One region of the Streptomyces sp. NPDC052036 genome, then DNA from elsewhere that is predicted to be linked to it. Evidence: riboswitches for the same ligand, from Rfam matches in the RefSeq annotation. Region 1 holds a riboswitch; each other region holds the start of a gene.
The links. A riboswitch is a leader RNA that binds a small molecule or an ion and turns the genes downstream of it on or off. The one in region 1 is predicted to bind S-adenosylmethionine.
Positions count from the first base shown of each region.

Region 2: linked by a shared signal. The riboswitch ahead of thrC (threonine synthase) and the one ahead of AB0L95_RS17370 (amino acid ABC transporter permease) in region 1 are both predicted to bind S-adenosylmethionine.
Region 3: linked by a shared signal. The riboswitch ahead of AB0L95_RS29155 (aminotransferase class V-fold PLP-dependent enzyme) and the one ahead of AB0L95_RS17370 (amino acid ABC transporter permease) in region 1 are both predicted to bind S-adenosylmethionine.

Region 1 is NZ_JBFAWW010000011.1:33,405-38,990, reverse strand. Features, by position in the region: gene AB0L95_RS17390 (TetR/AcrR family transcriptional regulator) at 1-352, opposite strand, end outside; gene AB0L95_RS17385 (MarR family transcriptional regulator) at 412-906, opposite strand; gene AB0L95_RS17380 (hypothetical protein) at 1,081-1,203, shown strand; gene AB0L95_RS17375 (glutathione S-transferase C-terminal domain-containing protein) at 1,320-2,204, shown strand; SAM riboswitch class IV at 2,291-2,400, shown strand; gene AB0L95_RS17370 (amino acid ABC transporter permease) at 2,734-3,714, shown strand; gene AB0L95_RS17365 (amino acid ABC transporter ATP-binding protein) at 3,711-4,496, shown strand; gene AB0L95_RS17360 (ABC transporter substrate-binding protein) at 4,544-5,569, shown strand.
Region 2 is NZ_JBFAWW010000002.1:61,853-67,438, reverse strand. Features, by position in the region: gene groL (chaperonin GroEL) at 1-776, opposite strand, end outside; gene AB0L95_RS04365 (cold-shock protein) at 1,193-1,396, opposite strand; gene AB0L95_RS04360 (MoaD/ThiS family protein) at 1,848-2,123, opposite strand; gene thrC (threonine synthase) at 2,120-3,400, opposite strand; SAM riboswitch class I at 3,419-3,574, opposite strand; gene AB0L95_RS04350 (glucosyl-3-phosphoglycerate synthase) at 3,724-4,692, shown strand; gene AB0L95_RS04345 (trehalose-6-phosphate synthase) at 4,827-5,586, shown strand, end outside.
Region 3 is NZ_JBFAWW010000026.1:35,728-41,313, forward strand. Features, by position in the region: gene AB0L95_RS29135 (c-type cytochrome) at 1-50, shown strand, start outside; gene AB0L95_RS29140 (Rieske 2Fe-2S domain-containing protein) at 47-1,105, shown strand; gene AB0L95_RS29145 (ubiquinol-cytochrome c reductase cytochrome b subunit) at 1,102-2,739, shown strand; gene trpD (anthranilate phosphoribosyltransferase) at 2,875-3,939, shown strand; SAM riboswitch class IV at 4,082-4,198, shown strand; gene AB0L95_RS29155 (aminotransferase class V-fold PLP-dependent enzyme) at 4,403-5,586, shown strand, end outside.

The DNA of each region.
Region 1 (5,586 bases):
CCTGCGCGTGCAGCTGGATCAGCATCAGGTCGTTGTTGCTGATGAGCCTGGCGTAGGAGTCCCCCATGGCCGAGAGCACCACCTCGGGGGAGCTTCCCCCGGCCTCGGCCGCCGCCCGTTCCAGACTCGCCCGCACCTGGACGAAGCACTGCTCGACCACGGCGACGAACAGCAGCTCCTTGTTGGGGAACAGCCGGTAGACGTACGCCTGGGAGATGCCGGCCGCCTTGGCGACCTCGGCCGTGGTGGTGCCGAAGTAGCCACGCGCGGCGAACGCCCCGATCGCGGTGCGCAGCACGGTCTCGCGGCGCTCCTCGGCGGTGGACAACTGGCGGGGCCGGTCTCTCTGCATGTGAGTAGTCAATCAGTCACACTTTTGCCTGTCAAGGGCGCCCTGGTCCGGGCCTGCCGTCACCCGGCGGTCTCCGGCGCCTCGGGCAGCAGTCCGCGCAGTGTGTCGCACTCCCGATGGTCGACCATCTCCAGGATGGCCTGCGTGACGGTCTCGGCCAGCGCCGGGGAGACCTCGCGCAGCAGTCTCCGTCCCTTGTCGGTGAGGGCGACCTCGATACCGCGCTTGTCGCCGCACACCGAGCGGCGGGCCACCAGGTCCGCATGGTTCAGGCAGGCGATCTGGTAGGTCAGCCGGGTCTTGGGGCGGCCCAGCAACTCGGCGATCCGGGTCATCCGCAGGGCCGCGCCCGGCTGGTCGGCCAGCAGGCACAGCACCAGGAACTCGTCGTGGGAGACCCCGAGGGCGTCCTTCACCTGGGAGTGCAGTCGCTGCTCGATGGTTCCGGCCGCGGCCAGCAGCCGCATCCAGGCGCGCAGTTCGGCCGGCAGCAGCCCGTCCTTGTCCGTCCCGTCGGGTCCGGGCTGGTCATCGGGGGCGGGGGAGGCGGCCATGGTTCCCCAGTCTACTGGCCGTCCATCGACGGCTCCGAGAACAGAGCCAACCACCCCAATCCACCCCAATTGCGCATCTGCACGTCGCTCTCGCTCCGTGGACCGCCCTCTTGACGCCGGCGGGAGCCCGATCGACACTCCAGTAGGGATTTCCTAGTGAACAGGTAGGGAAGTATGGGACGCCTGGAGCCGGCCCTCGGCCGTGTGCACCGCACCCGTCGGCAGTCCCTCCTTCTGACCTCCCGCCGTCACATCGACCTGCTGCGTGTCTGCAGCGCGTCCGCTCCCCTGCGCTGAACCGGCGGCGCCCGGTCCGCAAGCCCGTCCCGTCCCGCCCCGCATGCGGGGAGCGCCGCCCGCCCGTGGGCCGCCACCCACCACACCCTCGCGCGACCGAACCCCCTGGGAGAGACATGTCCGCCCCTGCCCCGACCGCACTCCCGCTCGCCCGTCCCGCCCCCGCCTTCCGGGGCAGGATCGGCCGCGACGCCCGCAGCGGCCACTACGCCGTACCGCGCCGCTACCGCCTCCACCTGTCGCCGTCCTGTCCGGACTGTCTGCGGATCGCCATCACCCACAGCCTGCTCGGCCTCGACGAGGTCCTGCCCGTCACCCTGCTGCCCACAGTGCCCGACGGACCCGGCGGCGAACACTCCGCGCTGCGCCCGCTGTACGAGGCGAGCGCCCATCGCTACTCCGGAGCGGCCGTGGCGCCGGTGCTGAGCGACGACTGGTCGGGCCGTATCGTCAGCACACACGCCCCGGACATCATGCGCGACCTGGCACGCCGCTTCGGCGGAGGGCGCCCCGGGCTCTGGCCGAAGGGCGCCGGCAGGGAGATCGAGGGCGTCCGGCGTCTGTGCGCCCAGGGCATCGACGCGACCGCCCAGCGCGCCGGACGCGCCGACGCCGACGACGAGGAGCGGGGCGCCGCACTCACCTCGCTGCTGCGCACCCTGCGGTCGCTGGACGGCCGACTGGCCTACCAGGAATACCTTCTGGGCGACCAACTCACGGCCGCCGACGTGGAGTTGTGGGTCAGTCTGGTGCAGCTCGACACCGTGCACCGCTGGCATCTGGACGCCGCCGCGGTGCACCGTGTGGCCGGGTATCCGCAGCTGTGGGCCTACGCCCGTCGACTGGTCGCCCACCCCGCCTTCGGCCCGCACCTCGACCTCGACGGAATCGCCCGCCGGCATCACATGCACTGCCGCGGGCTCGAGGCCGCGGGCGCGGCCGTGCAGATCCTCGACTGGGCGGCACATGTCCCCAACCGCACGGCAGCCGCCTCCTGTTGATGCGGAGCCGGCGCTCCCGCACACGTATCACCTGACGGACGCACATTGACAGCGCTTCAGGCGCCTGTCTTAACTAGCGCCCAGAAGGTCATGAGCGTCAGCGACAAGCCCTGGCTTGCTGACCGGCAACCCTCGCTCCGCGGTGGGGTGCCCCAGGTGACGACCCGACCGGATGACGTTTCGGTAAGCGCGTGGCCCCACGGGCCGGAAGAGTGACGGTGGCAGTGATGTACGCAGCTTCGAGGACAGCCGCTTCGCGGCCCCGGGGCTGCGTCCTGCTGTGCACGAACCGCTCCGTCGACCTCCTCCGCGTCAACAGCGCACTGTGTACCACCCCGGGCTCTGCCCGCTGTCACGGCTGACGGCGTTTCCCCTCCCTGACGCGCACCGCTGCCGCGGTGCGCCCACGTTTCCGTCCCGCACCCGGTCCCGTGCGCCTCCCACGCCCCCTCACTCGGCCGCCGCCCTTGCCGCCGGGCCGTGCGGTCGCGCGCGCCGCCCGGGGTGTCCGACTCCGCTGGAGCCTGTCATGAGTGAACCCCTCGGCGCCGCCGTGTCCCTCGCCCCGCCACCGCCCGATGCCACCAGCGCGGGGCCCCCGACGGCCCAGCGGGTGCTGCCCCTGCGCCGGCCGGGCCGCCTGCTCGCCACCGCCGTCGTGCTCGTGCTGGTGGCCCAGTTCGTCCATGGACTGGTGTCCAACCCCTTCTACCAGTGGGACCGCTTCGCCTACTGGTTCCTCCGCCCCACCCTTCTCGACGGACTGCTCATCACCCTCGAAGTGACCGCGCTCAGCGCGGTACTGGGCCTGCTCGGCGGAGTCCTCCTCGCCCTGGCCCGGCTCTCCCGGAGCCCCGTACTGCGCGCGGTGAGCTGGACCTATGTGTGGGCGCTGCGTTCCGTACCCCTGATCGTGGTGCTGATCTTCCTGTACAACTTCAGCGCGCTGTACAAGACCTTGAGCATCGGCGTGCCCTTCGGCCCGGCCTTCCTCACCTTCGACGAGTCGCGGCTCGCCACCGACATGACCGTCGCCGTCGTCGGCCTGAGCCTGAACGAGGCCGCCTACGCCGCGGAGGTCGTCCGCGGCGGCATCCTCTCCGTCGACCAGGGCCAGCACGAGGCGGCCGCGGCCCTCGGGCTGCCCAGGGGCTACCAGTTCCGCAGGATCGTCCTTCCCCAGGCCCTCAGGTCCATCGTCCCCGCCTACGTCAACCAGTTGATCGGCCTGATCAAGGGCACCTCGCTGGTGTTCTACGTCTCGCTGCTGGATCTGTTCGGCGCCGCGCAGACCATGGGCAGCACCTACCCCGGCGACATCGTCCCGCTGCTGCTGGTCGTCACCGTCTGGTACCTGATCCTCACGAGCCTCGTGTCGGTCGTCCAGTTCTACGTCGAGCGGCACTACGCCCGGGGCGCCACCCGGTCCCTGCCGCCGACCCCGTTCCACCGACTCCGCGACGGTCTTCGCGACCTGCGGGAACGCGCGCGCAAGGAGGCCGCCGTATGACCACCGAGACTCCTTCGACCCGTCCCGCCGCCGTCGAGGTCCACGACGTGCACAAGTCCTTCGGCGCCCACCGGGTGCTGAACGGCATCGAGTTGACCGTACGCCCGGGCGAGGTGACCGTGATCCTCGGCCCGTCCGGCTCCGGCAAGTCGACGCTGCTGCGGGTGATCAACCACCTGGAGAAGCCCGAACGCGGCCATGTCAGCGTGAACGGCGAACCCATCGGTGTGCGTCGGCACGGCCACCACCTGAAGGAGCTGAGCGAGCGGACGATCCTGGCCCAGCGCAGCCGTATCGGGTTCGTCTTCCAGAACTTCAACCTCTTCCCGCATCTGACCGTGCTGGACAACGTGACCGCCGCCCCCGTCGCGACCGGCGCGCTGAGCCGGCCCGAGGCCGAGGAACTGGCCCGTGGCCTGCTGGGGAGGGTCGGGCTCGCGGACCGGGCGCGGGCGTATCCCCGGCAGTTGTCGGGCGGTCAGCAGCAGCGTGTGGCCATCGCCCGCGCGCTCGCGCTGCGTCCCGGAGTCATCCTCTTCGACGAACCCACCTCCGCCCTCGACCCGGAACTCGTCGGCGAGGTGCTCGCTGTCATCAAGGACCTGGCCCGCGGCGGCACCACCCTCGTCATCGTCACCCACGAGATCGGCTTCGCCCGCGAGGTCGCCGACCGGGTGGTCTTCATGGACGGCGGCCGGATCGTCGAACAGGGGCCGCCCGCCCAGGTTCTCGACCACCCGCGGCACGAGCGCACCCGGGACTTCCTGAGCAAGGTGCTCTGACCTCGCCTCCGCTCCTCCCCATCACCCTTCACCGAACAAGGACACTCATGCGTACCCTCAGTCTCCGTATCCGTCTGCGCCGCGGCCTCACCGCGGGCACCGCCGTCGTCACCCTCGCCGCCGGGCTCGCCGCCTGCGGGGGCGACAGCGACGCCGCCACCACCACGGGCGGCGCGCCCCCCGGCACGGTCACCGTGGGGCGGCTCTCCAACGGCGCGGCCCGGCAGACCACGTTGAAGGTGTCCGAGGTGAAGTCGATCAGTGCCGAGCTGCCCGCGGCCCTGCGCAAGAGAGGCACCCTGGAGATCGGCGTCGGGGCGCTGCCCTCCGGCTTCCCGCCCCTGGCGTACGTGGGCAGCGACCAGAAGTCGCTCACCGGCGCCGAACCCGACCTCGGACGTCTGGTGGCCGCTGTTCTCGGGCTCAAGCCCGAGGTGAAGAACTCGACGTGGGAGAACCTCTTCGTCGGCATCGACAGCGGCAAGGTGGACATCGCCTTCTCCAACGTCACCGACACCGAAGAGCGCAAGAAGAAGTACGAGTTCGCCTCCTACCGCCAGGACAACCTCGCCTTCGAGGTGCCGGAGAAGAGCACCTGGAACTTCGACGGCGACTACGAGGACCTCGCCGGCAAGACCGTCTCCGTCGGCTCCGGCACCAACCAGGAACGCATCCTCCTGACCTGGAAGGCGAAGCTGGCCAAGGAGGGCAAGAAGCTCACCGTCAAGTACTTCCAGGACAACAACAGCATCTATCTGGCGCTGGCCGCCGGCCGGATCGACGCGTACTTCGGCCCCAACCCCGCCGTCGCCTACCACATCACCCGGACCGCGCACACGCCCAGAGCCACCCGTAACGCGGGCACGTTCTCCGGAGCCGGCGAGACCCTTCAGGGTCTGATCGCGGCGACGGCGAAGAAGGACAGCGGTCTGGCCAAGCCGGTCACCGACGCCATCAACCACCTGATCCAGAACGGCCAGTACGCCCGGTGGCTGGCCGCCTGGAACCTGTCGAACGAGGCCGTCACCAAGGCGGAGACCAACCCGCCGGGCCTGCCGCTCGACAACTCCTGACCGCCCGCCAGGCCGTT
Region 2 (5,586 bases), on a different contig from region 1:
GTCGACAGGGCCTCGCCCTCGACGTCCTCGGCGATGATCAGCAGCGGCTTGCCCGACTGCATGACCTTCTCCAGCAGCGGGAGCAGGTCCTTGACCGAGGAGATCTTGGAGTTGGCGATCAGGATGTACGGGTCGTCGAGGACGGCCTCCATACGCTCCATGTCGGTGGCGAAGTACGCCGAGATGTAGCCCTTGTCGAAGCGCATGCCCTCGGTGAGCTCGAGCTCCAGACCGAAGGTCTGCGACTCCTCGACGGTGATGACGCCTTCCTTGCCGACCTTGTCCATGGCCTCGGCGATGAGCTCGCCGATCTGGGTGTCGGCGGCGGAGATGGAGGCCGTGGAGGCGATCTGCTCCTTGGTCTCGACGTCCTTCGCCTGCTCCAGCAGGGCGGCGGAGACGGCCTCGACGGCCTTCTCGATACCGCGCTTCAGAGCCATGGGGTTGGCACCGGCGGCCACGTTGCGCAGGCCCTCGCGGACCAGCGCCTGGGCGAGCACGGTCGCGGTGGTCGTACCGTCACCGGCGACGTCGTCCGTCTTCTTGGCGACTTCCTTGACCAGCTCGGCGCCGATCTTCTCGTACGGGTCCTCGAGCTCGATCTCCTTGGCGATGGACACACCATCGTTGGTGATCGTGGGGGCGCCCCACTTCTTCTCGAGGACGACGTTGCGGCCCTTGGGGCCGAGCGTCACCTTCACGGCGTCCGCGAGCTGGTTCATGCCGCGCTCGAGGCCGCGCCGCGCCTCCTCGTCGAACGCGATGATCTTGGCCATGTGAAGTGGTCCCTCCAGGACTGGGGGTGATTACTTCGGACCGCGCCCGCGCCCGCGACGGACGGCCCCGGCCGGAGGTTCCTTGCCCCACCCGGTCCGTGGCCTCACCGACCCGGTCCTTCTTTGTCACTCTCACCTTCAGAGTGCTAACGCCAATGATTAGCACTCGCCCCCCGAGAGTGCAAGACGCTGCCCGCGAAGCGGGCTCGATGGGGGGTGGTGGCCGGGTGACGGGTGGGCGCACGGCGCGCCCGCGAAGCGCGCTCGCCGGAGGGCGCGCAGCAGCCCCCGCCGCGACTCCCCGCGCGCCCCCGTCGCGTCCGGACCCATCGGATCCGGACAGACCGAGGGGCTCGTATCCCGTACGGGATACGAGCCCCTCGACACGTCGAACAGTTCAGTCGTCGGCGCGCAACTCAGCCGGCCAGACGGACCATGTCCGCCTGCGGCCCCTTCTGACCCTGCGAGATCTCGAACTCGACCCGCTGGCCCTCTTCCAGGGTGCGGTAGCCGTCCATCTGGATCGCGCTGTAGTGGACGAATACATCCGCACCACCGTCGACCGCGATGAAGCCGTACCCCTTCTCCGCGTTGAACCACTTGACGGTGCCCTGAGCCATGCCTAACTCCCCTATTACTGGCCCTTGCACAGATCCACACTTCGCGGATCCGGGTCAGACCTCACCCCCCAACGGTTGGGGGCGTGCGCCGGAACGCGTCGACCGCGGCTGAATGTATCTGTCCAACTGCCGTGTGCAACAGGTCAATCGGACGAGAATTCCGGGCACGACCGGTCGGGAATGTACTAAGAATTCACCCGAATTCAGGGCAAGTCGGGCCCGACAAAAGGAATGGATGGCGCAAAACCCCTGCCTACTTTGGCTGCTTCTTGTCGGACGGGCGGCAGGGACACCGGTTGTCCGACCGGAAAACGGGGAGCGAGTTCCCCAACTGTACCGTGCTCAACCATGCAGAATTGCCCCCTCCGCTTCTGTCACGGAGAGGGCAATTCGGTGAACTCTCGGTACTCGACCTTACCGAGGGTAATGGTCGCGCGGGGATGAACGGCCGTCAGCCACCCGCGACAGCCGGGATGATGGAGACGCCCACGCCGTCCGGGGTGGCCGTCTGAAGGCCCTGCTCGAAGCGGACGTCGTCGTCGTTGACGTACACATTGACGAAGCGGCGCAGCTTGCCCTGGTCGTCGAGGACGCGGGCGGCGATGCCGGTGTGGTTCTTCTCCAGGTCGGCGATGACGTCGGCGAGGGTCGCGCCCTCGGCGGCGACCTCGGCCCGGCCTCCGGTGTAGGTGCGCAGGATGGTGGGGATGCGAACGGTCACGCTCATGCGAGGCCAGCCTCTCGGAAGGAGTCCAGGGTCGGACGGATCGTCGCGGTGAGGCCGGTGCCCGCCACCGCGTCCAGGGTCTTGAGGCCGTCGCCGGTGTTGAGGACGACGGTCGTCTTCGTCGGGTCGAGCGCACCGCTCTCGACCAGCTTGCGGGTGACGCCCACCGTCACACCGCCCGCCGTCTCCGCGAAGATGCCCTCGGTGCGGGCGAGCAGCTTGATGGCGTCCACGATCTGCGCGTCCGTCACGTCCTCCACGGCCCCTCCGGTGCGGCGCGCGATGTCGAGGACATAGGGACCGTCCGCCGGGTTGCCGATCGCCAGCGACTTGGCGATCGTGTCCGGCTTCTGCGGCCGTACGACGTCGCGGCCCGCCTTGAACGCGGTCGACACCGGGGAGCAGCCCTCGGCCTGGGCACCGAAGATCTTGTACGGGCGGTCCTCGACCAGCCCGAGTTTGATCAGCTCCTGCAGCCCCTTGTCGATCTTCGTGAGCTGGGAGCCGGAGGCGATCGGGACCACGATCTGGTCCGGCAGCCGCCAGCCCAGCTGCTCGGCGATCTCGTACGCCAGGGTCTTGGACCCCTCCGCGTAGTACGGGCGCAGGTTGACGTTGACGAAGCCCCAGCCCTCGCCGACCGGGTCGCCGATCAGCTCCGAGCAGAAGCGGTTCACATCGTCGTAGTTGCCCTCGATGCCGACCAGCTCGCCGCCGTAGACCGCGGCCATGACGATCTTGCCCTGCTCCAGGTCGTGCGGGATGAAGACGCAGGAGCGGAAGCCGGCCCGGGCCGCCGCGGCGCCCACCGCGCCCGCCAGGTTGCCGGTGGAGGAGCAGGAGAGGGTGGTGAAGCCGAAGGCGCGCGCCGCCTCCAGCGCCTGGGCGACCACGCGGTCCTTGAAGGAGTGCGTCGGGTTGCCGGAGTCGTCCTTCACATACAGACCGCCGGTCACGCCCAGCTCGCGCGCCAGGTTGTCGGCCTTGACCAGCTTGGTCCAGCCGGGGTTGAGGTTCGGCTTGTCGGCGACGTCCGCCGGGACGGGCAGCAGCGGCGCATAGCGCCAGATGTTCGCGGGGCCCGCCTCGATGCGCTTGCGCAGCTCCTCGGTGTCGTAGCCCGAGAAGTCGTAGGCGATCTCCAGCGGGCCGAAACACTCCTCGCAGGCGAAGACCGGACCGAGGGGCACCCGATGGCCGCACTCGCGGCAGGACAGAGCCGCGGCGGGTCCGAGATTCACGGAGTCGGTGCTGCTTACAACTGTCTGCACAGCCATGTCAGGCGAGGCCCTTTCTCCTCATCTTCCTCACGACGCATCTCGCCGTGAGACGGATTTGGCACCTTCCCTAGCCGGGAGCCTCGCGGAGACGATCACATGGATCTACGAGAACCGGCTGGAGGGTTGCCGGGGCTTCATCGGGCCGTGTCCCTCTGCCCCTCTGGATGAGCTGTATGCGGTTGTTTCACTGCTGTCAGCAGCGGCGACCCCCGACATGCGATGGTCACCGGCGTTGTTCAAGACTGTAACCGAAGGCCAGGACAGTTGAGATAGTCGTCCGACCCGCGAGATGGATCACCGCATGTAAGGAGCCGCAGACTGTGCTGGAAGAAGTCGAGCGCTGGCTGAGCACCCGCTCCTGGACCGCGGCCGATCGCCCGATCCACCAGATCCTGGCCGCCAAACGCGCCTCGGGTTCGTCGGTCAGCGTCGTGCTGCCCGCACTGAACGAGGAGGAGACGGTCGGCGAGATCGTCGCCGTGATCCGCCATGACCTGATGCAGCAGGTTCCGCTCGTCGACGAGATCGTCGTCGTCGACTCCGGCTCCACGGACCGCACTTCCGAGGTCGCCGCGGCGGCCGGCGCGACGGTGGTGCACCGCGACGCGATCCTGCCGCGCGTTCCGGCCGTGCCCGGGAAGGGCGAGGTGCTGTGGCGCTCGCTCCTGGTCACCCGAGGGGACATCGTCTGCTTCGTCGACGCGGATCTGAGGGAGTTCTCCTCCGACTTCGTCTCCGGGATCGTGGGCCCACTGCTCACCGACCCGGGCGTGTGCCTCGTGAAGGCGATGTACGACCGGCCGCTGGCCCTGCCCGGTGAGCCCGCCACCGGCACGGCGGCCGGCCAGGGCGGCCGGGTCACCGAGCTGATGGCGCGCCCGCTGCTCAATATGCACTGGCCGCGGCTGGCCGGTTTCGTCCAGCCGCTCGGCGGCGAGTACGCCGCCCGCCGCTCCCTGTTGGAACGGCTCCCGTTCCCGGTCGGGTACGGGGTGGAGCTGGGCATGCTGGTCGACTCCCTGCATCTGGTGGGCCTGGACGCCCTGGCCCAGGTCGACGTCGGGGTGCGCCTGCACCGCCACCAGGACGGCCAGGCGCTGGGCCGCATGGCCGCGGAGATCTACCGCACCGCGCAGCTGCGGCTGGCCCGGGGCCATCTGGTGCGCCCCGCCCTCACCCAGTTCGAGCGTGTCGAGGGCCGCTTCGAACCACGGACGTACTCGGTGGACACGGAGGAGCGGCCGCCGATGGCGGAGATCGCGGAGTACACGGACCGGCGGGCGGCCTGAGCCGTCCGGTCCGGGCACACCCTGGGGAACCCGGGGGAACCAAGCCCATGGCGCCCCCTTTGTATTTGTATACGGTTCCGCAGACGGCCGAAGGGAACGTTTGAGCGTTTTCGGCTCGGGCTAGGTTTCGTGGCATGGCTTCGAATGCGGCTTCCGTTCTGGTGGCGTCCAACCGCGGCCCGGTCTCGTACGTACTGGACGAGAGCGGACAGCTCACGGCCAGGCGCGGCGGGGGCGGACTGGTCTCCGGTCTGTCAGCCATCGGCCCCGACGCGGACGCGGTGTGGGTCTGCTCCGCGCTGAACGACAGCGACCGGGAGGCCGTCCGGCGCACGGCGGGCAGGCTCGATCCGGCCGACACCGGCGGCCAGCGCGTACGGATGCTCGACATCGACGCGCAGATGCACGCGGACGCGTACAACGGCATCGCGAACTCGGTCCTGTGGTTCGTGCACCACATGCTGTACCAGACGCCGCTGGAGCCGGTCTTCGACGCGGAGTTCCGGCGGCAGTGGGCGGCGTACGAGACCTACAACCGGGCGTTCGCCGAGGCGCTCGCCGAGGAGGCGGCCGAGGGCGCGGCGGTCCTGGTCCAGGACTACCACCTCACCCTGACCCCCCGGATGCTCCGCGAGCTGCGGCCCGACCTGCGGATCGGCCACTTCTCGCACACGCCGTGGGCACCGCCGGAGTACTTCCGTCTGCTGCCCGACGACATCGCCGCGCAGGTGCTCGGCGGGATCCTGGGCGCGGACCGGGCGGCGTTCCTCACCCAGCGGTGGGCGGACGCGTTCACAGACTGCTGCCACGCGGTCCTCGGCCCCGGCATCCCCTCGGGGACGCGCATCGGCGTCCACGGGCTGGGTGCCGACGCCGAGTTCCTGCGCGAGCGGG
Region 3 (5,586 bases), on a different contig from region 1:
CGGTCGCCGTCTGGGTCGCCGCTCGGACCGCAAAGGCCAAGAAGTCATGAGTAGCCAAGACATTCCCGAAGAGAACCTGCCCGCTGAGCAGGACACCGAGCACGGTGCCGTAGCGGTCGCGGACGAGGAGAACCCGTTCGCCGACCCGGGGCTGCCGCCCCACGAGCACCGGATCCAGGACATCGACGCGCGAGCCGCCAGGCGCTCCGAGCGCATGGTCGCCCTGCTGTTCACCGTGTCGATGCTGGCCACCCTCGGCTTCATCGCCTCGTACGTCACGATCCCGAACGACAGGTCGATCTACGTCTTCCCGATCGGGCACATCAGCGCGATGAACTTCGCGCTGGGCCTGACGCTGGGCGTGGCGCTGTTCACGATCGGCGCGGGCGCGGTCCACTGGGCCCGCACCCTGATGTCCGACGTCGAGGTCGCCGACGAGCGTCACCCGATCGAGGCGGCGCCGGAGGTCAAGGCGAAGGTTCTCGCCGACTTCCAGCAGGGTGCCAAGGAGTCGCAGCTCGGCCGTCGCTCGCTGATCCGGAACACGATGTTCGGCGCGCTGGCCCTGGTGCCGCTCTCCGGCGTGTTCCTGCTGCGTGACCTCGGCACGCTGCCCGGCACCAAGCTGCGCCACACGCTGTGGTCCAAGGGCAAGCTCCTCGTCAACATGAACACGAACCAGCCGATGCGTCCCTCGGACATCGTCGTCGGTTCGCTCACCTTCGCCAAGCCCGAGGGCCTGGAGGAGACCAACGAGGACTTCCAGCAGCAGATCGCGAAGGCCGCCCTGATGCTCGTCCGGCTCCAGCCGGAGAACATCAAGGACAAGAAGGAACTCTCGTGGTCCCACGAGGGCATCGTGGCCTACTCGAAGATCTGCACCCACGTCGGTTGCCCGATCTCCCTGTACGAGCAGCAGACGCACCACGTCCTCTGCCCGTGCCACCAGTCCACCTTCGACCTCTCCGACGGTGGCCGGGTCATCTTCGGCCCGGCTGGTCACGCCCTGCCGCAGCTGCACATCGGCGTCAACGCGGACGGCTACCTCGAGGCGCTCAGCGACTTCGAAGAGCCCGTCGGTCCTGCCTTCTGGGAGCGCGGATGAGCACTTCAACGACCAACGAGTCCGCTTCGCGCGGACGGGCACCGGCCGGCGAGCGCGTCGCCGACTGGGCCGACGGCCGCCTGGGGATCTACTCCCTGGCCAAGTCGAACATGCGCAAGATCTTCCCCGACCACTGGTCGTTCATGCTGGGTGAGGTCTGCCTCTACAGCTTCATCATCATCATCCTCACGGGTGTGTATCTGACCCTGTTCTTCCATCCCTCGATGAACGAGGTGGTGTACCACGGCAGTTACGTGCCGTTGCAGGGCCAGATGATGAGCGAGGCGTTCAACTCGGCGGTGCACATCAGCTTCGACGTCCGTGGCGGTCTGCTGATCCGGCAGATTCACCACTGGGCGGCGCTGGTCTTCCTCGCCGGCATGTTCGTGCACATGATGCGCGTGTTCTTCACCGGCGCGTTCCGCAAGCCGCGTGAGATCAACTGGCTGTTCGGCTTCCTGCTGTTCGTCCTGGGCATGTTCACCGGCTTCACCGGTTACTCGCTCCCCGACGACCTGCTCTCCGGCACCGGTGTCCGCTTCATGGAGGGCGCGATCCTGTCCGTGCCGATCATCGGCACGTACCTGTCGTTCTTCCTCTTCGGCGGCGAGTTCCCGGGTGGCGACTTCGTGGCCCGGTTCTACTCGATCCACATCCTGCTGCTGCCGGGCATCATGCTCGGTCTGGTGGTCGGCCACCTGATCCTGGTCTTCTACCACAAGCACACGCAGTTCGCGGGTCCCGGAAAGACGAACAACAACGTCGTCGGCATGCCGCTGCTGCCGGTGTACATGGCCAAGGCCGGAGGCTTCTTCTTCCTGGTCTTCGGTGCCATCGCGGCCATCGCGGCGATCGCGCAGATCAACCCGATCTGGGCCATCGGCCCCTACCGTCCGGACCAGGTCTCCACGGGTGCCCAGCCCGACTGGTACATGGGCCAGGCCGAGGGTCTCATCCGTGCCATGCCCGGCTGGGAGATCAACATCTGGGGCCACACGCTCGTCCTGGGTGTGTTCATCCCGCTGCTGCTCTTCCCGCTGACCCTCGCCGCCATCGGTGCCTACCCCTTCATCGAGTCCTGGATCACCGGCGACAAGCGCGAGCACCACATCCTGGACCGCCCGCGCAACGCGCCGACGCGTACGGCCTTCGGTGCCGCGTGGATCTCCTGGTACTTCGTGATGCTGCTGGGTGGCGGCAACGACATCTGGGCCACGCACTTCCACCTGTCGATCAACTCGATCACCTGGTTCGTCCGCATCGCCTTCTTCGTGTTGCCGGTGCTCGTGTTCATCGTCACCAAGCGGATCTGCCTCGGCCTCCAGCGCCGCGACCACGACAAGGTGCTGCACGGCCGCGAGTCGGGCATCATCAAGCGGCTGCCGCACGGTGAGTTCATCGAGGTCCACGAGCCGCTCAGCCAGGAGCAGCTGCACACGCTCACGGCGCACGAGCAGTACAAGCCGGTCGAGATCGGCCCGACGGTCGACGAGAACGGCGTCGAGCGGAAGGTCAAGGGCTCGGAGAAGCTGCGTGCCCGGTTGAGCAACGCCTACTACGGGGACGACAACCAGATCCCCAAGCCCACGGTCGAGGAGTACAAGGAGATCACGAGCGGCCACGGCCACCACTGATCGCTGCGCGCGCCACGCCACGGTCGAAGGGCCCCGTCCAGATCCGGACGGGGCCCTTTGCCGTGCCCGGGGCTGGATAGGGTGGACCTGTTCGAGAAATGTGTCCCGGCCGGGACACCGACCCAGGAGCGGCTTATGAGCGCTGTGAACCCCGCTGGAGGCGACACCGCGGCGGGCCGTTCCTGGCCCCGGGTGCTGAACGCCCTGCTGGACGGCCGTGACCAGAGCGTGGACGACACGGCCTGGGCGATGGACCGGATCATGCGCGGCGAGGCGACGGACGCGCAGATCGCCGCCTTCGTCGTCGCGCTGCGGGCGAAGGGCGAGACGGTCGACGAGATCACGGGGCTCGTGCGAGCGATGTACGCGCACGCGAACGTGATCGAGGTACCGGGTCCGTCGGTCGACATCGTCGGTACGGGCGGTGACGGCGCGAAGACGGTCAACATCTCCACGATGTCGTCGATCGTGGTGGCCGGCACGGGGGCGAAGGTCGTCAAGCACGGCAACCGGGCCGCGTCGTCCGCGTCCGGCTCCTCGGACGTGCTGGAGAAGCTCGGCATCAATCTGGACCTCACCCCGCGGCGGACGGCCGAGGTGGCCGAGGAGGCCGGGATCACCATCTGCTTCGCGGTGAAGTTCCACCCCGCGCTGCGGCATGTGGCCGCGGCGCGCGGCCAGCTCGGGATCCGTACGACGTTCAACGTGCTGGGCCCGCTGACCAACCCCGCGCGGGTGAAGGCCCAGGCGGTGGGTGTCGCGGACCCGCGGATGGCGCCGATCGTGGCGGGGGTCCTCGCCGAACGCGGGAACTCGTCCCTGGTCTTCCGCGGCGACGACGGACTGGACGAGCTGACCACGACCTCGACGTCCCGGGTCTGGGTGGTCCGCGACGGCAAGGTCACCGAGGAGACCTTCGACCCCCGGGACGTCGGCATCGAGCTGGTGCCGGTGGAGGCGCTGCGCGGGGCTGACGCCTCCTACAACGCCGATGTGGCGCGGCGCCTGCTGGACGGGGAGACCGGGCCGGTGCGGGACGCGGTGCTGCTGAACTCGGCGGCGGCGCTGGTGGCCCTGGAGCCCACCGGTGCGCCTCTGGCCGAGCAGCTGCGGGCCGGGATGGAGAAGGCGAGGGAGTCGATCGACTCGGGCGCCGCGAAGCGGTCCCTGGAGCGTTGGGTGGCCGCGAGCCACCGGTGAGCCCCGGGGCGAGGGGGGGGGAGCGCGGCACGGCCGGGCTCCCCCCCTCGCCCATGCCGTCGCCGCCGGGACGGACGACGTATGTCCCGGCATCCGGACAGATGTTGCGGGCGGCCGATCATGTCACGTAGCGTCCTGCCCAGGTCATGAGCGACAGCCACTCGGCCCCGGCCGGCTGTCCGGCAACCCTCCGTCCGTGGCGGGGTGCCCCGGGTGAAGACCAGGCCGTAGGCAGCGAGGTCTACGGCAAGCGCGGACCCCTCACACGCCGTGGATGAGCGTGGGGCCGGGGGTCCTGGTCGTTCGAGGGAGCCTTCTCCGTGAGCAAGCGAATGCGCTAGGGCCGCAGAGCCCCGCCTCCGCATCCCCTTTTCACCCTTTTCCCGTGCCGTCGAGGCAGCCGCGCGCCCTTGCGCGAGTCCTCCGGTGCGGTGATCCCCTCTGCCTTCACGGGAGTGCACCCATGTCTGTCTCCACCTTTGCCGCCGACCAGTCCGTTTGTGCCCCGCTGCCCGTTCTGGGCAGGGATGTCAGCGTCCCGCTCGTCACGGGCGGCACCGTCACCTACGCCGCGCTCGACTACGCGGCCAGCGCCCCGGCGTTGCAGCGGGTCTGGGACGACGTGGCGGCGTACGCGCCGTACTACGGCAGCGTCCACCGCGGCGCCGGGTATCTGTCGCAGCTGTCCACCGACCTCTTCGAGAACGCCCGCAGGACCGTCGCCGCCTTCCTGGACTGCCGCGAGGACGACCAGGTGATCTTCACCCGGTCCACCACCGACTCGCTCAACCTCCTCGCCGCCGCCCTGCCGGCCGACTGCCAGGTCTTCGTCTTCGAGACCGAGCACCATGCCTCGCTGCTGCCCTGGCGGGACGCCCGGGTCACGGTCCTCGACGCCCCGCGCACCCCGCAGCAGGCGGTGCGGACCCTGGAGGGCGCCCTCGCGGACCGCGACCCCCACGGACCGGCCCTCGTCTGCGTCACCGGTGCCTCCAACGTCACCGGCGAGCTGTGGCCCGTACACGAGCTGGCGGAGGCCGCCCATGCGCACGGCGCCCGGGTCGTCCTGGACGCCGCCCAGCTGGCCCCGCACCACCCGGTGTCGGTCAGGGACCTCGGGGTGGACTGGGTCGCGTTCTCCGGCCACAAGCTCTACGCCCCCTTCGGCTCCGGCGTGCTGGCGGGCCGCGCCGACTGGCTGCGCGCGGCCGAGCCCTACCTCGCGGGCGGCGGCGCCAGCCGCAGGGTGACCCGGCGGGCGGACGGGGGAGTGGACGTCGACTGGCACGAGAGCGCCGCGCGGCACGAGGCCGGCTCGCCCAATGTGATCGGGGCCTACTCCATCGCCTCGGCCTGCAAGGCCCTCACGGAAGCGGGCTTCGACGCGCTCGTCGCCCGTGAGCAGTACCTCGTCCGCAGGGTCCGGGAAGGACTCGCGGGGATCCCGGAGGTCAAGGTGCTCTCCCTCTTCGGCGACGACGCGCCCCGTGTCGGCGTCCTCTCGTTCGTCGTCGAGGGCTGGAACAGCTCCCACTTCGCCGCCGCGCTCTCCGCCGAGTACGGCATCGGCGTGCGCGACGGCCTGTTCTGCGCCCATCCGCTGGTGCGCACCCTGCTGGGCGGCGACCCGGGTACCCAGGGCGAGTG